3 regions of the Mesorhizobium sp. WSM4904 genome follow, and region 3 is predicted to be linked to each of the others. Evidence: riboswitches for the same ligand, from Rfam matches in the RefSeq annotation. Region 3 holds a riboswitch; each other region holds the start of a gene.
What was found. A riboswitch is a leader RNA that binds a small molecule or an ion and turns the genes downstream of it on or off. The one in region 3 is predicted to bind thiamine pyrophosphate.

Region 1 (6,833 bases), 2.0 Mb from region 3:
GCCCATTTCATCTTCTTCAGGATGGTCGGATAGACGGGACCCAGCGCGACGTAGTCGGGCCTGGCTGCCATGGCCGTCTGCAGTTCGGCATGATCGTGCGTGCTCAGCCCGAGCCTGATGCCGGCCGTCCGTATCGCCGGGAGGTCGGCAGCCTGCAGATCCTCCTGGCCGAGATGGACGAAGTCGCAGCTCTCCTCGATCGCCAGCCGCCAATAATCGTTGACGATGAGCTGGCAATCGTGCCGTGCGCACAAGGTTTTTGCCTTGCGGATTTCCGCACGCAGCCCGCCCTCGTCCATGTTCTTGATGCGGAGCTGCACCAGCCTGACGCCGAGCGGCACCAGGCGCTCGATCCAGGCGGCGCTGTCGACGATCAGGTAGAAGGGATCGAGCTTCATGAGAAAACCGCCCTGCCAATTGTAGGCGTCGATGGCACGGCGACGTCGCGCGGCTCGAGCAGTCCCGAACCATAGGCCTCGCGGCCGGCATCGACCGCCTTGCTGAAAGCGCGCGCCATGCCCACCGGATCGCCAGCCTTGGCGACCGCCGTGTTGAGGAGCACGGCGTCAAAGCCGAGCTCCATGACGGTTGCCGCGTGCGACGGTCGTCCGAGACCTGCATCGACTATCAACGGCACGTCGGGGAAATGCCCGCGCATCGAGCGCAGCGCCATGATGTTGACCGGCCCGAGCGCCGAGCCGATCGGCGCGCACCACGGCATCAGAACCTTGCAGCCTGCCTCCAGCAGCCGCTCGGCGACGACAAGGTCGTCGGTGGTATAGGGGAACACGCTGAATCCGTCCTCGCAAAGGATGCGCGCGGCCTCGACCAGACCGAACACATCGGGCTGCAGCGTGTCGTGGTTGCCGATCACTTCGAGCTTGATCCAGGACGTGCCGAAGACCTCGCGCGCCATCTTCGCGGTCGTCACGGCTTCCTTGACGGAATGGCAGCCGGCGGTGTTGGGCAGCACCCTCACACCGAGCGAGCGGATCAGCGACCAGAATTGCTCGCCGGCCCTGCCGCCGGCCATTTCCCGGCGCAGCGAAACGGTGACCGCCGAGGTGCCCGACGCCTTGACGGCATCGGCAAGGATCGCCGGCGAAGGATATTGGGCGGTGCCCAGCAGCAGGCGCGAGGCCAATTTTGTCCCGAGAAGATCGAACATCGGTTAGCCTCCCTGCATGGGCGACAGGATTTCGATCCGATCGCCTTCGTTCACCCGCAATTCTGCCCGTTCGGCCGCGGGCACGACATCGCCGTTCAGCGCGGTGGCGAGCCAGCCGCCTTCATAGTCGAGCTCCTTCAAAAGAGCGGCGAGCGTCGTCGCCCTGACCTCAAGCGCTTCGCCATTGACGATCAGCTTCATTTTCAGACTCCAGGTCGGCAGATGAATTGAAAAGAAGGCCGGCAGCCTGCTCGGCCATGGCCGGTGAGAGCAGGAAACCGTGCCGGTAGAGGCCGTTGATCGTGATCGCGCCCTCCTTCCGACGCTTCACCCGCGGCAGATTGTCGGGATAGGCGGGGCGCACACCCACTCCTGTCTCGATGATTTCGGCCTCACCGAACGCTGGATGGAGCGCGTAGGCCGCATTGAGGAGCTCCATCAGCGAACGGGCGGTGATCGGCCCGTCATGGTCGCTTTCGATCATGGTCGCGCCGACCATGAAGTGATGATCGGCCCGCGGCACGACATAGATCGGATGACGCGGATGGAGGAGACGAACCGGCCGGGTGAGCGAGACCTCCCGCGTGTGGAGGATCAGCATCTCGCCGCGCACGCCGCGCAAATCGTCTTCGCCCCGCGCGATGCCCGTGCAGTCGATCACCTGATCGAAGCCGGAAAGGGCCACTTCGTCCACCTCGAAAAGGAAGACGACGCCCATCGCACACAGCTTGCTGGCGAGGGCTTCGAGAACCCGACGGGGATCGAGATGAGCTTCGCCGGCGAAGAACAGGCCCTTGCGGAAGCGACCGGCGAGATCGGGTTCGAGGGCGGCGATCGCCTCTTCGTCGACGGACTCGTGATTACGGGTACGGGCCGCAAAGCGGGCAAGCTCGAAGGCGTCGCGCACATGGGCGACGACGAGAGTGCCGGCCCTCGTCACGAGCCCGGGCAGCACCCTTTCCCACCAGTCGGCCGAAATTCTGCCGAGAGTGACAACCGTCTCTTCGGCGCTTTCGCGTTCGCACCAGGGGGCGAGCATGCCGCCGGCGAGCCAGGAGGCATTGCCGCCTATCTGGCTGCGAATTTCGGCAATGGTGACCGACGCACCCCGCGCGGCCAATTCATGGGCGACGGTGAGGCCTGCCACACCGGCGCCTTTGACAAGGACACGGCGCACGGCTCAGTCCGTCCCCTGATCGTCCTGCGCCAAAGCTTGTTCTTCCGCCCCGGGCGTTTCGACCGGCATGTAGAGATCACCGCCCGCGCGGTATTTCTGCGCCATCGCCGCCATCCCCTCCTTCTGCGCTTCGGCGCGAATGTCGTGGGAGATGCGCATGGAGCAGAATTTCGGTCCGCACATCGAGCAGAAATGCGCCACCTTGTGCGCTTCCTTGGGCAAGGTCTCGTCGTGCATCGAGCGCGCGGTTTCGGGATCGAGCGACAGGTTGAACTGGTCTTCCCAGCGGAATTCGAACCGTGCCCGCGAAAGCGCGTCGTCGCGGATCTTCGCCGCGGGATGCCCCTTGGCGAGGTCGGCGGCGTGCGCCGCGATCTTGTAGGTGATGACGCCGGTCTTGACGTCATTGCGATCCGGCAAGCCGAGATGTTCCTTCGGTGTCACGTAGCAGAGCATGGCCGTGCCGAACCAGCCGATCATGGCGGCGCCGATGCCGGACGTGATGTGGTCATAGCCCGGCGCTATGTCCGTGGTCAGCGGTCCCAGGGTGTAGAAAGGCGCCTCGCCGCAGACGGCGAGCTGCTTGTCCATGTTCTGCTTGATCTTGTGCATGGGAACATGGCCGGGGCCTTCGATCATCACCTGGCAGTCCTTTGCCCAGGCGATCTTCGTCAATTCGCCAAGCGTTTCCAGCTCGGCGAATTGGGCTTGGTCATTGGCATCGGCGATCGAGCCGGGACGAAGGCCGTCGCCGAGCGAGAAAGACACGTCATAGGCTCTGGCGATGTCGCATATCTCCGCGAAATGCTCATAGAGGAAGCTTTCACGGTGATGGTGCAGGCACCATTTCGCCATGATCGAGCCGCCCCTGCTGACGATGCCGGTAACCCGGCCGACGGTGAGCGGGATGTAATGCAGCCGCACGCCGGCATGAATGGTGAAGTAGTCGACGCCCTGCTCGGCCTGCTCGATCAGCGTGTCGCGATAGACTTCCCAACTCAGATCCTCGGCGACACCGCCCACCTTCTCCAGCGCCTGGTAGAGCGGCACCGTGCCGATCGGCACCGGCGAGTTGCGCACGATCCATTCGCGGATGTTGTGGATGTTGCGGCCGGTCGACAGGTCCATGACCGTGTCGGCACCCCAGCGGATCGCCCAGACCATCTTTTCGACCTCTTCGGCCATCGAAGAGGTGACGGCGGAATTGCCGATATTGGCGTTGATCTTCACCAGGAAATTGCGGCCGATGATCATCGGCTCGCTCTCGGGATGGTTGATGTTGGCGGGGATGATCGCGCGGCCGCGCGCCACCTCGTCGCGTACGAATTCCGGTGTGACGAAGTCCGGTATCGATGCGCCGAACGCCTCGCCGTCCCGTTGCAGCCCGCTCCGCTTGATCTCGCGGCCGAGGTTTTCGCGGATGGCAACGAATTCCATTTCGGGCGTGATGATCCCGGCGCGCGCATAGGCAAGCTGCGTTACCGCCTTGCCGGCCTTGGCCCGCAGCGGACGGTTGCGGATCGGAAACTCCCGCGTCAGGCGCTCTCCTGTCGCAAATCCATTGTCCTCCGGCCTGACATGGCGGCCGTCATAGGATTCGACATCGCCACGCGCCACGATCCAGTCTTGCCGAAGGCGGGCAAGCCCCCTCTCGATATCGGTTTCGATTGCGGGGTCGGTATAGGGGCCTGACGGATCGTAGACCGTCACCGGCGGTTCACCGGCAGTCGGGTGAACGGCGATCTCGCGCATCGGCACCCTGATCTGCGGGTGGATGGCGCCGGATTTGTGGATCTTCCGCGACGCCGGCAGCGGTCCAGTCGATACGGTGGGGGTCAGGGCATTCATTTGAGGCTCCTTTGCTCGTTGCATTGGAGACCCAGTTCTGTGCCGGAAGGATGAAAAGACGCTTCGGTCTGCCTGCCTGAGACAGGTCTTCGGGCATGAACGCCCGCAAAGCGCTTGCACCGTCCCTACGCCAGTATGAACTGGATCAGGTTCAACGGGTCACTGCGCCGCAAAAGCCAGCAGTATCTCAGCCCCTTGCCGGGACTCCCCTGGTGAATGGCTTAGGTTGAACGGGCCAGCGCCATCTTGTCAAGCGCGTTTGGCCGGCATTGCGGCTCAACGCCATCGTGCATGGAAGCTCGGTAGCGAAAACTCAGGCGAAAGCCCAAATGTCCTCGGCCTGGAAGCCGACCTGATAGCCTGCGGTCTTGAGCTTGATGACGACCTGGCCGATCTCGGCAGCCGGCAGCGCGCCGACCTCGATCTTGATCATGCCGGGGCGATAGCGCTGGAGGTCGAGCTGGTCGAACACCATTCAGTCGGCGCCTTCGCAATCGACCAGGAAAGCGTCGATATGGGTGATGCGATTGCGGTCGAGCAGCGTCTGCAATGTCTCCGACAGCACCTCGATGTCTTTCAGATGCGGCGCGAACTTGTTGAAGTTGGCGTCCGCCTCGCCCCAGGCGTTCTTGCCGGACATCAGATTGGTGTCGGTGACCGAGGAGCAGCCGATGAACTCGATCGGCAGCGTGCCGGCCTCGAGCGCGGCTGCGTCGAAAGTGTGGACGGTGATGGTGCCCTTTGTCCTGGTCACCGCCACCGGCTCGATGACGAAGCGGCTCGTATCCGGATAGTTGGCGCGCAGCCGCTTCTGGTTGTAGGGGATCGGCTCGACCAGCATCGCCCGAGCACCCTTGATACGGTGCAGCCAAGGCGTCACGTCATCGAACAGCGCGCCGTCGCAAGCCCCGACATTGACCATCTGGAACGGTCGTCCGCCGCCGAACCGCGCCTTGAGCGCCGCCTTGGCCAGGAACTTCGTCCCGTGCAGCGCGGGTCCGCGGTCGAGCAGCCCGGCCGGCAATCCGAGCGACAGCAGAACGCGCGCTAGGTTGGAAGCCGAGCTCATGACTTGTCTCCGGCAACTTGCTGCGCCTCGCGGTGCCGGCCTTGCCTCGCCGAGGTCCACAGCGCCATCAGTGGCGCGGCGAGCATCAGGAAGGGCGGCAGAAGATTGGGGAAATAGATGCGCGTGTCGTGGATCGGGAAGACCGTGAACTTGGCGAGCACGCCGAGCACGAGCGCCGCAAGCAGGATGCCGGCGCGGCGGTCGAACCGGAAGCCTGTACGGTCGAGCCCATACCAGCCCGCGAGCGCGAGCACCGAGATCCCGACCCAGCTGTCTACGGTAATGGCGCGCACCACCGAGGCGGCGAAGGCCTTGAGATAGGCGGCCACCGAGAATGGCGGTTCGAAGCTGTCCATATTGTAGTGCTGCTCGATGCTGGAGAACCACAGATGCGGCCACCAGCCGGGATGCTGGGCCCAGTGCGAGATGGCGAAATAGGCGATGAAGGAGGCGGCGAAACCGGCCAGCGCCCCCCACGCCTTCTGCCGGAATGCCACGAGCAGCACGGCGAAGATGGCGAGGAACACAATGTTGTCCGGCCGTGCCATGAACGCCAGGAAAAGCAGGATAGCCGTCGCTGCCTCGTGTTTGCGGACATAGGCAAACAGCCCGCCGAGGAACAGCGCCGAGCAGAGAAGGTCAGGCGTCGAGGCCCGCGCCGCATCGCCGAAATCGGCCATGATCAGGATGGCGCCGGCGACCGGCGCCAGCGCCAGCGCGCCTTCCGCGCGCAGCCAAATGAGCGTGACGGCGCCGAACAAGAGCACCGAGAAGACCTGCACCAGACGCATCGCTTTAACCGGCGCCACGACATGGCTGAGGCTCGACAGGATTTCGGCATAGAGGAACTTGATCCGGTACATGCCGAGCAGCGAGTGGAAGTCGGCGGCATTCTCCGCCATGTGGTTGCGGAAGCCGCCGCCATCGTCGGTCAGCGTCTTGTAGTCGCCGGCCGACACGCCGGCCTTGATCGTGCTGTAGGCATAATCATGCAGCGCCTGCGGATCGGGATAGCGGCCCTCCTCGGCGATCGCCAGATAAGGCAGCATGTCCCAATTGACGTCGGGCATGAACCAGGCCGTCACGGCGGTCAGCAGGATGTAGAGCGAGAAGGTCGCCGCGCCGATCGGGGCTGCCCATCTCGCGTAAGTCCCCTCGCCCCAGGCAAGACCGGCGCCGGTCAGCCGGTCGAGCGGATTGGCGGGAGCGACGGGTGGCCTGGTCAGCATCGTCTGTCTCAGCGGACCTGGCTTTTCACGAAATCCTTCACGATCGCCACGATGCCGCGCGACAGGAGGCTGTCGAAGGCGTCGACGAAGCGGTCGACATGCTCGCGCTGGCAGATCAGCGGCGGCTCGAGCCGAATGACGTTGCGATTATACTCGGTGAAGGCGACGAGCACGTCGTAGTCGCGCAGCAAGAGCGAGCCGACGAAGCCCGAGAGCGAACCCTTCAGCTTGTCGTCGAGCACACTCACCACAGGACGCAGCACCATCGGCAAGGTCTGCGAGAAATCGTGGAACTCGAGCCCGATCATAAGACCCTTGCCGCGCACACCTTTGATGATCTTC
Region 2 (6,833 bases), 490 kb from region 3:
AATTCCTGTAGGCCTGCAAGCATCTCACGCGAGATGTATGGCGTGTCCATCTGACCGTAATACTCGTCGTCGGACGCCTCCTTGTCTGGATCGCTGGGAGGTGTCGCGGGCGAATGTCCCGAGATGTCCGGCGAGCCGAGATCTAGAGGCTCTGTAGAAGGACTGAGTGCCTCGAGACGATCACGAAGGAACGCGGGAAGGTTTTGAAGCTCCCAACTGCCTATCGCTGTGTTGACGAGGATGAAGTTTGCGCCTGCGGATCCTGTCGGAAGTCTGAAGTGCACGGGTTGGTCCACGGGAACGGTCTGCCAACCCAAGCGGGCGGCTAAACTCGCCATTTCGCTGAATTTCTCAGTCGGTCCAAGTTCGCGCGCGTCATCACGGTTCACATCGTGATTTCCCGGTACGAATATCAACGGAAGCGCCTTTGAACTGCGTCCCTGTGCGCGGCAGAGCAACGTGAAATGCTGGAATGCCGAAGCAATGAAGGTCTTGTCGCCACGGCTCGTGAAATCCCCCATGAAGGCGATCGAATCCAAGGGCTTCGAAGTCGTCAGCCGCCGAAGTTTCGTCAAGACGGCACGCAGCGAAGACGCGCGTAGCTTCTGCGTTATTTTCGGAGCGAACTTGCTATCCTTGGCATCGATGTTGCTAGAGGAAGGATGCCAGTCCGGATAGTGAATATCGCCTACTTGAAGGATTCGCACCCGCCGCATAACTCGCCCCCCTGCCGAGAGCCATAGACTAATCCGTTCGCTTTTGCCAAGCGCGAACGATCATCCGCAGTGTCCTTAACGAGGTAGCCTGCACTTTTCGAGAATTGCCACGGCGGCTATTTTTCGGCTGTGAAGCACACGAGACCCGTGACGTGAGACCCAGTTGCTCAATGCCCAGTTGCTCAATGAGCTTTCTTACGAATAAGGGAGAATTTCCGCGGCCGGACTATCTCTGAGCGAGCGTGCATGACTGCCAACGGAAGGTCTTGCACGCACCCTTGCGATCTTGAGCAATGGTCGCCATGACTTTCTTCTTGCAGGCTTTTGAGTGGCCCAGCCTGCGATCACCAGACCCCACCGATTCTAAAGAGCGTGGCAGATGGGATAGTCGAGGTTGCCCGTGCACAGTCACGCTCAGGGCTTGCGCCGCCCAGAGGACACGCTGAAAAGGCAGATTGGGGCGCAAGCACGCCATTCACGAGAGGTTCGACATGAAGACCATGCAAGAAAAAGACATTCCGGCATTCGTACAAGCAGTTGTGGACGCCGGCTGCAAAATTTGCGCGATTGGCAACTTGGGATACGTCTTTGGCGATGCTGATTTCACGCCAGCGCAACGGAGGGCCGTCGAGCCACAGCTGCGTAGGATTGCTGAAATCTACGGCGAACGCGATCATCTCATGAACGAGATAGCTGTATATCTGCGGTCGATCGGACGCCATGTCGAGGTTGAGCCGAAGACAGGTATTTCCTGATGGCCGTGATCGCGAGAAGCCGTCTTCCAACCTCTGAATCCTAAAGGAGGTGACCCCCAAGGCCGTTCGTCACCTTCGACCAGAATAACCACATCCGTGACCGCCTGAGCTACTTGGTCGATACGCGCACATGGCCAATACAGTTTCTCCATCCTTCACGAAGCGAATGAGGCTTTGGCCATTCAGCCCCGGTCTACGGGGCGTGACTTGTCCCCGATGCATGCGCGAGCTCTCCGCCCGGCTGGCCGCCGGTCGTCGCCACCGGCCGAAGGCGCCCGAATGCGCTTGACAAGATAGCGTCAGCCCGTTCAACCTAAGGCATTCACCAGGGGAGTCCCGGCAAGGGGCTGAGATACTGCTGGCTTTCGCGGCGCAGTGACCCGTTGAACCTGATCCAGTTCATACTGGCGTAGGGACGGTGCAAGCGCTTTGCGGGAGTTTACGCCCGAGGTCCTGTTGCAGCAGGTCTACAGAAGCGTCTTTTCATCCTTCCGGCACAGAACTGGGTCTCCAATGCATGAGCAAAGGAGCCTCACGATGAATGCCCTCACCCCCGCCGTATCGACGGGACCACTGCCCGCCTCGCGGAAAATCCACAAGCCCGGCGTCCTCTACCCGCAGATCAGGGTGCCGATGCGCGAGATTTCCGTCCATCCGACGGCCGGCGAACCGCCCGTCACCGTCTACGATCCGTCCGGCCCCTACACCGATCCATCAGTCGAAACCAGCATCGAAAAAGGCCTTGCCCGGCTTCGCCACGAATGGGTCACGGCGCGTGGCGATGTCGAAGCCTATGACGGCCGCCACGTCCGGCCGGAAGACAATGGATTCGCCACCGGCGAGCGCCTGACACCGGAATTTCCGATACGCAATCGGCCGCTCAAGGCCAAGCAGGGCAAGGCGGTGACCCAACTTGCCTATGCGCGCGCCGGCATCATCACGCCAGAAATGGAGTTCGTAGCCATCCGCGAGAATCTCGGCCGCGAGGTGATGCGCGGCAAGCTGCAACGCGACGGCGAAGCCTTCGGCGCGGCGATCCCAGATTTCGTCACACCCGAATTCGTGCGCGACGAGGTGGCGCGCGGGCGCGCAATCATTCCCGCCAACATCAATCATCCCGAGAGCGAGCCGATGATCATCGGTCGCAATTTTCTGGTCAAGATCAACGCCAACATCGGTAACTCGGCTGTCACATCGTCGATGGCCGAAGAGGTCGAAAAAATGGTCTGGGCTATCCGCTGGGGCGCGGACACGGTGATGGACCTGTCGACCGGCCGCAACATCCACAACATCCGCGACTGGATCGTGCGCAATGCGCCGGTGCCGATCGGTACGGTGCCGCTCTATCAGGCGCTGGAAAAGGTCAACGGCATCGCCGAGGATCTGAACTGGGAGGTCTACCGCGACACGCTGATCGAGCAGGCCGAGCAAGGCGTCGACTATTTCACCATCCACGCCGGCGTGCGGCTGCACTACATCCCGCTGACCGTCGACCGGGTCACGGGCATCGTCTCGCGCGGCGGCTCGATCATGGCCAAATGGTGCCTGCACCATCACCGGGAGAGCTTCCTCTACGAGCATTTCGAGGAGATCTGCGACATCGCCAGAGCCTATGACGTCTCCTTCTCGCTCGGCGACGGCCTTCGTCCCGGTTCAATCGCCGATGCGAACGACGCGGCGCAATTCGCCGAACTGGAAACACTTGGAGAACTCACCAAGATTGCCTGGGCAAAGGACTGCCAGGTGATGATCGAAGGCCCGGGCCATGTCCCCATGCACAAGATCAAGCAGAACATGGACAAGCAGCTCGCAGTGTGCGGTGAGGCGCCGTTCTACACGTTGGGGCCGCTGACGACCGACATCGCGCCGGGCTATGACCACATCACCTCAGGGATAGGTGCCGCCATGATAGGCTGGTTCGGCACCGCAATGCTTTGCTACGTCACGCCGAAAGAGCATCTCGGCCTTCCCGACCGCAACGACGTCAAGATTGGCGTGATCACCTACAAGATAGCCGCCCATGCAGCCGATCTGGCGAAGGGCCATCCGGCAGCGAAAACCAGGGATGATGCCCTTTCGCGCGCGCGCTTCGAGTTCCGCTGGGAGGACCAGTTCAACCTGTCGCTCGACCCCGAAACCGCACGGTCCTTCCACGACCAGACCTTGCCCAAGGAGGCGCACAAGCTGGCACATTTTTGTTCGATGTGCGGGCCGAAATTCTGCTCCATGCGCATTTCCCACGACATCCGTGCCGAGGCCCAGAAGGAAGGCATGGCGGCAATGGCGGCAAAATACCGGGAGGGCGGCGATCTCTACATGCAGGCGGACGAGACTGGCGTACCGGTCGTGCCAGAGGCTCCCAAACCATCATGAGGGTGCTCGTCAAAGGGGCCGGCGTTGCCGGCCTCACCGTCGCTTTCGAACTCGCCGCCCGCGGCGCGACGGTCACCGTCGCCGAGATGCGGCATGGCCTTGGTGGCAACGCGTCGTGGTTCGCCGGCGGCATGCTGGCGCCATGGTGCGAGCGCGAAAGCGCGGAGCAGCCGGTGCTGGATCTCGGACGCGATGCTGCCGACTGGTGGGATGCGGTGCTGTCGGGTCAGGTGACACGGGCCGGGACATTGGTCGTGGCCGCGCCGCGTGATGCCGGTGAGCTTGACCGGTTCGCCAGTCGCACGTCAGGGCATCGGCGCGTCGATGAAAACGAAATTGCGCTCCTGGAACCCGACCTCGCCGGCCGCTTCCGGCGTGGATTGCTCTTCCCCGACGAGGCTCACCTCGACCCACGCCCGGCGATGGCGGCACTTCATGACAAGCTTGCGACCATGGGTGTCAAATTCCACTTCGGCTGCGACGCCCGGCCTGTTTCGGGATTCGCCCGTCAGATAGACTGCATGGGAATGGCAGCGGCCGATGACAGGCTGCGCGGTGTTCGCGGCGAAATGCTGATCCTTCGCACGCCTGATGTCTCGCTGTCGCGGCCGGTCCGTTTGCTTCATCCACGCTTTCCGCTTTATGCCGTGCCGCGCACCGATCACCGTTTCATGATCGGAGCGACGATGATTGAAAGCCAGAGCGCCGGACCGGTGACGGCGCGTTCCATGATGGAGCTGCTGGGCGCCGCCCATGCCCTCCATCCGGCCTTTGGTGAGGCCGAGATCGTTGAAACCGGTGTGGGTGTCCGTCCGGCATTTCCCGACAATTTGCCACGCGTCGAAACAGACGGTGAGATCATCGCGATCAACGGTCTTTATCGTCACGGTTTTCTCCTCGCCCCCGCCATGGCGCGCCAGGCTGCCGACCTGGTTTTCAGTCAAGACAGAACCAAGGAGCATGCTCATGAAACTGATGGTCAACGGCGAGGCGCGTGAGATTGCCGCCACCACGCTGGCCGAGTTGCTTGCCGCGCTCGACTATGAGGGCGATTGGCTCGCCACCGCCGTCAACAGCGACCTCGTGCACAAAGCCAACCGCGCGGAGTTCCAGTTGAGCGACGGCGACCGGATCGAAATCCTCTCGCCCATGCAGGGCGGCTAGCATGTTGGAGCTTTATGGAACCGAGCTTTCGTCGCGCCTGCTTCTCGGCACGGCTCAGTATCCTTCGCCGGCCATCCTTGCCGATGCAGTCAAGGCATCGGGCACGTCGGTGGTGACCGTCTCGTTGCGGCGTGAGATGGCGGGCGGTAGGGCCGGCGAACAATTCTGGTCGTTGATCCGCTCGCTGGGCGCCAGAACCCTGCCCAATACCGCCGGCTGCCTCTCCGTCAAGGAAGCCGTCACCACCGCGAAAATGGCGCGCGAGGTCTTCGGCACCAACTGGATCAAGCTCGAAGTGATCGGCAATCACGACACGCTACAGCCGGATGTGTTCGGTCTGGTTGAAGCCGCCCGCATCCTGTGCGAGGACGGCTTTGCGGTATTCCCCTATACCACCGACGATCTCGTTGTCGCCGAGCGGCTGCTGGAAGCGGGCTGCAAGGTCCTGATGCCGTGGTGCGCACCGATCGGTTCCGCCTTGGGACCGGTCAACATGACGGCGCTGCGCTCGATGCGCGGATATTTCCCTGGCGTCCCGCTGATTGTGGATGCGGGGCTCGGACGGCCGTCGCACGCGGCCACCGTCATGGAACTCGGCTTTGACGCCGTGCTCCTGAACACAGCGGTCGCCAAGGCGGCAGATCCGGTCGGCATGGCGCGTGCTTTCGGTAAGGCGGTCGACGCCGGTCGTGAGGCGTTCAGTTCGGGAATGCTCGAACCGCGCGACGTCGCCGTGCCATCGACACCGATGGTCGGCAGGGCCGTTTTTTCATGAAGCTCGATCCCTTCTACCTGATCGTCGACAGCGCCGCCTGGATCGAAAGGTTGGCGCCGCTCGGCGTCAAGCTGATTCAGCTTCGCATCAAAACCATGGATGAAACCGGGCTGCGCGCGGAGATCCGCAAGTCGAAGGCCTGGTGTGTCCAACACAAAAGCCAGCTCATCATCAATGATTATTGGCGCCTGGCAATCGAGGAAGGCTGCGATTTCGTGCATCTGGGCCAGGAGGATTTGCAAACGGCCGACCTCTCGAGGATACGGGCAGCGGGCGTCAGGCTCGGATTGAGCACGCATGATCATGTCGAGCTGGAAACGGCCATGTTTGCCGAGCCCGACTATGTCGCGCTCGGTCCGATCTATCCCACCACTTTGAAGAAAATGAAGTGGGCACCGCAAGGGCTAGAGCGGATCAGCGAGTGGAAGCGGCGGGTGGCGCCGATCCCATTGGTCGCCATCGGCGGCCTCAACCCCGACCGCCTCGACGGCGTCTTTGAGGCCGGCGCCAACAGCGCCGCAGTGGTCACGGACATCACGTTGAGCTTCGACCCCGAAGCGCGCACGCGAGAATGGATCGAAAAGACGGACCGATGGCGATGAGACGAGAACCGCATGTGCTTGTCGTTGGCGGATCAGATTCCAGCGGGGGTGCTGGAATAGCACGCGACATCGAGACGATCTCTGCCGTTGGCGTGCGCACCTGTCTCGCCGTCACAGCGCTAACGGTGCAAACGCACGACGCCGTGATCGAAATCCATCATTCGCCACCCAGCATGGTGGCCAATCAGATGTGTGCCGCGCTACAGGCCAACGACGTAGCCACAATCAAGATCGGCATGCTGGCGACTGCCAAGATCATTGTTGCCGTTGCCGCAGTGCTGCGCAAATTTCCGCAAGTGCCGGCAGTACTCGACCCTGTGCTGGCCTCCACCTCAGGCCGCGCACTTCTGGAAGCAGGCGCTATCGCTGCCATGAAGCGCGATTTGATGCCGCTTTGCTGCATTGTCACGCCCAACCTTCCTGAACTGGCGCTCCTTACTGGTTCCGA
Region 3 (6,833 bases):
AATCGCGGTCGTGGCTTACCAGGATCACCGTCCCGGCAAAGCCGGCGACCAGTTCCTGCAGCAGCTCAAGCGTCTCCATGTCGAGGTCGTTGGTCGGCTCGTCGAGCACCAGAAGATTCGCCGGCCGCGCCAGCACCCGGGCCAGCAGCAGGCGCGCGCGCTCACCGCCCGAAAGCTCCCGCACCGGCGTGCGAGCCTGCTCCGGCTTGAACAGAAAATCCTTCATGTAGGAGACGACGTGGCGCTGCTCGCCGTTGACCACAAGGTTCTCGCCGCGTCCGTCGGTCAGGTAGTGCGCCAGCGTCTCCTGCGGGTCGACGGCCTCGCGCTTCTGGTCGAGCGTCGCGATCTCCAGATTGACGCCGCGCCGCACCGAGCCATCGTCCGGCGTCAGCTCGCCGGTCAGCATTTTCAGAAGAGTCGTCTTGCCGGCGCCGTTCGGTCCGACCAGGCCGACACGATCGCCGCGCTGGATGCGGGTCGAGAACCCCTTGACCACGGTCAAGTCGCCAAAGCTCTTGTCGATCCCCTTGGCCTCGATCACCAGCTTGCCGGATTCGGCGGCGTCGCTCGCCACCATGGTCGCCGTGCCCTCGGCGCCGCGATGGCTGCGAAAGCGCTGGCGCATGGCCTGCAGCTCGCCGAGGCGGCGCATATTGCGCTTGCGCCTGGCGGTCACGCCATAGCGCAGCCAGTGCTCCTCGCGCACGATCTGGCGGCCGAGCTTGTGCTGCTCGCGCTCCTCCTCTTCCAGCACCTGGTCGCGCCATTCCTCGAAATGCGCGAAGCCTTTGTCCAGCCGCCGGGTCTGGCCGCGGTCGAGCCAGACCGTGGCGCGCGAGACGCGCTCGAGAAAGCGGCGATCGTGCGAGATCAGGATCACGGCCGAAGAGGTGCGGGCAAGCTCCTCTTCCAGCCATTCGATGACCGACAGGTCGAGGTGGTTGGTCGGCTCGTCGAGCAGCAGGATGTCGGGTTCGGGCGCCATGACGCGGGCAAGCGCGGCCCGGCGCGCTTCGCCGCCGGAAAGGTCGCTCGGCCGTTCCTCGCCGGTGAGGCCGAGATGGTCCATCAAATAGGTGGCGCGATGCGGGTCGTCGGCCGGCCCGAGACCAGCCTCGACATAGGCGCGCACGCTGGCGAAGCCATCCATATCGGGCATCTGCGGCAAATAGCGGACCGTCGCCGATGGCTGGCGGAACACCTCGCCGTCCTGCGGCTCGACCAGCCCGGCGGCGATCTTGAGCAGCGTCGACTTGCCCGAACCGTTGCGGCCGACAAGCGCGATCTTCTCGCCGGCGGAAGCGCTCAGCGACGCGCCGTCGAGCAGCGGCGTGCCGCCAAAGGTCAATTTTATGCCGTCGAGATTGAGAAGAGGCGGAGCCATGTCAGCTTTCGGCAAGAGGATAGGGGTGGGCGAGCAGCAGCGCCCGGCCACTCTCGAGCGCGATCTCGAGCCGGCCCTTGACCTCGTTCGATATAGTGAGCGAGGAACCAAACGCCACCTCGACACGGTCGAGCGGCCATTTGGCGCCGGAGACCGTCAGGCCGGCGAGTTCGGAGAAGCCGAGCACCGAGAACAGCGTTCCGTCGGCGTAATCGAAGGCGGCTTTGCCCGGCAGGATGGGGACGCCCTCCTGCGCGCCGCTGGTCAGCAGTACCGTCGTGCCCGCCTCGGCCAGCCGATGCCCAAGCGCCTGATGCAGGAAGGCATGGTCGGCGCGCTTGCCGCCGAAGGCGCCGGCCAGCACCAGGCTGGTGGCGCCGCGCGCGAGCGCCTCGGCGATGGCGAGCTCGCCGTCGGTCATGTCCTTTTCGGCCGGAAAGATCTTGCGCGGCACGGCGGCGAGATCCTCCGGCAGGTTCGGCGGCACCGAATCGAAGTCGCCGACCCATAGCTCCGGTACGAGGCCCAGCATGCGGGCATGACCGATGCCGGCGTCGGCGGCGATGACGCGGGAGCCTTCGATCTGGCGATCGAGCCGAGGCGTGCGGACGAGCTCGCCGCCAAGCAGGATGGTGAATGTTCCCATGGGCGTCGCCCTTACCAGCCCCGCCCGCGAAACGGAAGCCAGGCGCATCCAAACGGATAGCGCTGCGTTCCGAAGTCATCGGATGCCCGGCAAACTTCCGCTTGCGCGCCGCATCGGCCGGGCCTATGTCTCGAAGCGCTCTAACGGGGTGCCGGACGCTGACTTCGCGAACCGGCTGAGAGGCGACAATGCCAACCCGCCGAACCTGATCCGGTTTGTACCGGCGGAGGGATTAGACGTTTCGGACCATCCGACGCCTCAATTCCTTGTCACGCGAACGAAGGAGGCGCCGATGCGCTCACTATTGTCCCAGCTTATCCTCGCAACAGGCCTCGTTTCGCTTTTGGCAGCCGCCGGGCCTGCCGAGGCGAAGGACAAGCTCACCGTCTATACCTATGAAAGCTTCACCGCCGACTGGGGTCCGGGACCCGCGGTGAAGAAGGAATTCGAGGCCGAATGCGGCTGCGATCTCGAATTCGTCTCGGTCGCCGACGGCGTGGCGCTGCTCAACCGCGTCAAGCTGGAGGGCGCCGGCACCAAGGCTGACGTCGTGCTCGGCCTCGACACCAACCTGACCGCGGACGCCAAGGCAAGCGGCCTTTTCGCGCCGCATGGCGCCGTTGCAGATTTGAATGTGCCCGGAGGCTGGAAGGACGACACGTTCGTGCCCTTCGACTACGGCTATTTCGCCGTCGTCTACGACACCGAGAAGCTGAAGACCCCGCCGAAAAGCCTGAAGGAGCTGGTCGAGGGTGGTGCCGCCGACAAGATCGTCATCCAGGATCCGCGCACCTCGACGCCGGGCCTCGGCCTGCTGCTCTGGGTGAAGTCGGTCTATGGCGACAAGGCACCGGAGGCCTGGGCCAAGCTCAAATCCAAGGTGCTCACGGTGACGCCGGGCTGGAGCGAGGCCTACGGCCTGTTCACCAAGGGTGAGGCGCCGATGGTGCTGTCCTACACCACCTCGCCAGCCTACCACATGGTGGCGGAGAACACCGAACGCTACCAGGCCGCGTCCTTCGAGGAGGGCGAGTATCTGCAGATCGAGGTCGCCGGCGTCACGACGACCGGCGCGAAGAACCCGCTGGCGGAAAAGTTCATCGCCTTCATGACCGGACCGAAATTCCAGGACGTCATCCCGGAGACCAACTGGATGTTCCCGGCCGGCAAGACCGACAAGCCGCTCAACCCGGCCTTCGACAAACTGGTGAAGCCGACCAAGACCCTGCTGTTCAGCCCGGAAGAGGTCGCGGCAAACCGCAAGGCCTGGGTGGACGAATGGCTGGCGGCGATGAGCAAGTAGGCGGCTTTGGCTATCTATCGAAGATGATCGCTCTACGGCGCCCCCCTCTGTCCTGCCGGACATCTCCCCCACTTGGGGGGAGATTGGCTGTCATCGGCGATTTCGCCAATTGGCAACGTTGCAGGAATGAGCAGGGCGCCGACGCTGCTGATCTCCCCCCTTGTGGGGGAGATGTCCGGCAGGACAGAGGGGGGCGCGAAGGAACACGGCGTTCGTTAGCTCGAATCCCAATGGTGCAGCGTGCAATCTTCGCCGCGCCCTGACTCCCGCGTCACCGCCGGCATCATCGCCCTTGCGGCAATCGCCATGCTCATCGGCGGCGCCTTCGTCGGGCTCATCCTCGAAGGCGCGCGCGACCCGTCCGGCGCTCTCGTCGCCTTTGACGGCTATCTCCTCCGTGTCGCCCGCTTCACGCTTTGGCAGGCGTTGCTTTCGACATTGCTGTCGGTCGCGCCGGCGCTGCTGGTGGCGCGTGCCCTGTCCCGGCACCCGGAGTTTCCCGGCCGTCGGCTGATCCTGCAGCTCTTCGCCGTGCCGCTGGCGCTGCCGGCCATCGTTGCCGCGCTCGGCGTGTTGGCACTCTACGGCCATGCCGGCTATTTTGCCGGCGCTCTCGGCAGCCTTGGCGGCGGCGAGTGGCCCGGCATCTACGGCCTGTCCGGCATTCTGATCGCGCATGTCTTCTTCAATTTGCCTCTGGCCACGCGTCTGTTCCTGGAGGCGCTCGGCACGGTGCCCGCCGACCAGTGGCGGCTGGCGAGCCAGCTCGGCATGGGGGCCTGGCCGGCGTTGCGGCTGATCGAATGGCCGGCGCTGCGCGCCGCACTGCCGGGCGTCGCCGGACTGGTGTTCATGCTCTGCATCACCTCCTTCACCATCGTGCTGACGCTGGGCGGCGGGCCCGCCGCCACGACGCTGGAGGTCGCGATCTACCAGGCGCTGCGTTTCGATTTCGATCCGGCTAGGGCCGTGGTTCTGACGCTGCTGCAGATCGGTCTGACCTTCGTAGTGGTCACGGCACTGATGCGGCTTGGCGCCAATACGGTCGGCGACGCCAATCTGCCGGTGGCGCCACGCCGCTATCTTTCGGCGGGCAAGGCTGAAACGATGGTGAACGCCGGTCTGATCGCACTTACCTTGCTGTTCGTCGCCGGGCCGATGGCGGCGACCGTGCTGGCCGGCCTGGAGGCCGATCTCGGACGGCTGGCCGGCGAGGAGGCCGTGCGCCGTGCGACGCTCACCAGCGCCGCGCTCTCTTTCCTCTCGGCGCTGCTTTCGGTGGCGCTGTCGCTCTCGCTCATCGCGGCCCGGCGTGCGCTGGCCTTGCGGCGGCGCGCGGGCGGCGCCATGTCGCTGCTCGAACATGCCACCGATACCGGCGCCGGTTTCGTGCTCGTCGTGCCGCCGATCGTGGTCGGCGCCGGCTGGTTCCTGGCCTTGCGCGGCGTCACGGATGTCTTCGCCGTCGCGCCCGTCATGGTCGTCGCCGTCAACGCGGTGATGGCGATGCCCTTCGCCATCCGCGCCGTTCGCCCGGCCTATGACGCGGCGAGCGAGCGTCACGAGCGGCTCTGCCTGGCGCTCGGCATTTACGGCTGGAACCGGCTGCGCCTGGTCGACTGGCCGTCGCTCCGGCGGCCTTTGGCCACCGGCTTCGCCTTCGCCATGGCGCTGTCGCTTGGCGATCTCGGCGTGATCGCGCTGTTCGGCAGCGATTCGGTGCAGACCTTGCCCTATCTCCTGCTCGCGCGCATGGGCAGCTACCGGACCGCCGACGCCGCGGGGCTTGCCTTGCTGCTCGGCCTCGTTTGCCTGATGCTGGTTGTCGCCGCCGACTGGCTCGGGCGGGAAGCAAAGGCATGACGACGAGCAATGGCATAGCGACGGAGACGGCACTGGCCGTCACGCTGGACGATGTTTCGTTCAGCTATGGCGAGGCTTCGTTCCGCTTCGATGCCGAATTCGCCGCCGGCAAGATCACCGCCATCATGGGGCCGAGCGGTTCAGGCAAGTCGACGCTGCTCAATCTGGTCGCCGGCTTCGAGCTGCCCGGCGCCGGCAAGGTGCTGATCGGCGGGATCGATGTCGACGATGCGCCGCCTTCGGCGCGACCGGTATCGATGGTGTTCCAGGAAAACAATCTGTTTGCCCATCTTTCGGTCGAGGGCAATGTCGGGCTCGGCCGCTCGCCGTCGCTCAAGCTCACTGCCGCCGACCGCCACGCGGTCGCGGAGGCGCTGGCGCGGGTTGGCCTTGCCGGCAAGGAGAAGCGGCTGCCGCGCGAGCTTTCCGGCGGCGAGCGGCAGCGCGTCGCACTGGCAAGGGTGCTCCTACGCGATCGTCCGGTGCTTCTGCTCGACGAGCCTTTCGCTTCGCTCGGTCCGGCGCTGCGCGACGACATGCTCGATCTCGTGGCCGGCATCCACGCCGAGCGGCAGATGACCGTGCTTTTCGTCACGCACCAGCCGGAAGATGCCCGCCGCATCGGCGAGAACATGGCGTTTCTGGACGAAGGCATGATCGCCGCGACCGGGCCGGCCGCGGATTTCTTCGACCGCTCTGGTCCGGACGCCTTCCGGCGCTATATCGGCGATCAAGGCGGCAGCGTTGCCGTATCACAACATATTGCCCGGAAGCGGACATAATTTACGCCCAAACCGGCAACGGGTGATCCGGCGTTTGCTTGCCTTGTCCGGGGGAGTGTGGCTAGGTCCGGCCATGCTGGTCCGGGTGGGCCGTGATTTGCCGAAAGATTTCGAAAGGAAGCCGATCTGACGACCGGCGCGGAGAAAGTATGGATGAAGCCGCTGACGCGATTCTTTGCGTTGGCGGGCTTTGCCGTGGCGCTGGCGAGCTGCCAGATGTTCACGCCGCCCGACGTCCAGGAATCCGGCTTCCAGCCCTCGGACAAGCCGATCACGGTCGACAACGTCGTCGCCAACGCCAAGCTCGCCGACATGGCGAAGGCGCAGCATCCGCGGATTCTCGCCACCTATGGCGGCGAATATTCCGATCCGAAGCTCGAGCGCATGGTGGCCAAGGTCGTCGGCAACCTGACCGTGGTGTCGGCCAACCCGACCCAGACCTATCGCATCACCATCCTCAATTCGCCCAACGTCAACGCTTTCGCGCTGCCCGGCGGCTACCTCTACGTGACGCGCGGACTGCTGGCTCTGGCCAACGACTCCTCCGAGCTTGCCGCCGTCATCGCGCATGAGATGGGCCACGTCACCGCGAATCACGGGTTGCAGCGGCAGCAGCTCGAGGCCGAGGAAGGGCTGGCGACCAAGGTCGTTTCCGATGTGCTCGGCGACAGCCCGACCGCCAAGGCAGCACTCATCCGCGGCAAGCTGAGGCTGGCGCAGTTCTCGCGCAACCAGGAACTGCAGGCCGACGCCATCGGCATCAAGTCGATCGGCGAGGCGGGCTACGATCCGTATGCGGCCGGCCGCTTCCTGCAGTCGATGTCGGCCTATACCGATTTCCGCTCGGTCAGC

Region 1: linked by a shared signal. The riboswitch ahead of thiC (phosphomethylpyrimidine synthase ThiC) and the one ahead of thiB (thiamine ABC transporter substrate binding subunit) in region 3 are both predicted to bind thiamine pyrophosphate.
Region 2: linked by a shared signal. The riboswitch ahead of thiC (phosphomethylpyrimidine synthase ThiC) and the one ahead of thiB (thiamine ABC transporter substrate binding subunit) in region 3 are both predicted to bind thiamine pyrophosphate.

Annotation. Positions count from the first base shown of each region.
Region 1 is NZ_CP121354.1:3,669,506-3,676,338, reverse strand. Features, by position in the region: gene QAZ47_RS17485 (thiamine phosphate synthase) at 1-398, opposite strand, end outside; gene QAZ47_RS17480 (thiazole synthase) at 395-1,168, opposite strand; gene thiS (sulfur carrier protein ThiS) at 1,172-1,369, opposite strand; gene thiO (glycine oxidase ThiO) at 1,338-2,315, opposite strand; gene thiC (phosphomethylpyrimidine synthase ThiC) at 2,349-4,193, opposite strand; TPP riboswitch at 4,298-4,414, opposite strand; partial or broken gene QAZ47_RS17455 (FkbM family methyltransferase) at 4,507-5,262, opposite strand; gene QAZ47_RS17450 (hypothetical protein) at 5,259-6,491, opposite strand; gene QAZ47_RS17445 (aspartate aminotransferase family protein) at 6,500-6,833, opposite strand, start outside.
Region 2 is NZ_CP121354.1:1,216,881-1,223,713, reverse strand. Features, by position in the region: gene QAZ47_RS05775 (metallophosphoesterase) at 1-716, opposite strand, end outside; gene QAZ47_RS05770 (hypothetical protein) at 1,208-1,471, shown strand; TPP riboswitch at 1,789-1,905, shown strand; gene thiC (phosphomethylpyrimidine synthase ThiC) at 2,009-3,844, shown strand; gene thiO (glycine oxidase ThiO) at 3,841-4,842, shown strand; gene thiS (sulfur carrier protein ThiS) at 4,811-5,008, shown strand; gene QAZ47_RS05750 (thiazole synthase) at 5,010-5,783, shown strand; gene QAZ47_RS05745 (thiamine phosphate synthase) at 5,780-6,385, shown strand; gene QAZ47_RS05740 (hydroxymethylpyrimidine/phosphomethylpyrimidine kinase) at 6,376-6,833, shown strand, end outside.
Region 3 is NZ_CP121354.1:1,708,156-1,714,988, forward strand. Features, by position in the region: gene QAZ47_RS08025 (ABC-F family ATP-binding cassette domain-containing protein) at 1-1,387, opposite strand, end outside; gene QAZ47_RS08030 (thiamine diphosphokinase) at 1,389-2,033, opposite strand; TPP riboswitch at 2,168-2,282, shown strand; gene thiB (thiamine ABC transporter substrate binding subunit) at 2,326-3,336, shown strand; gene thiP (thiamine/thiamine pyrophosphate ABC transporter permease) at 3,577-5,199, shown strand; gene thiQ (thiamine ABC transporter ATP-binding protein) at 5,196-5,981, shown strand; gene QAZ47_RS08050 (M48 family metalloprotease) at 6,135-6,833, shown strand, end outside.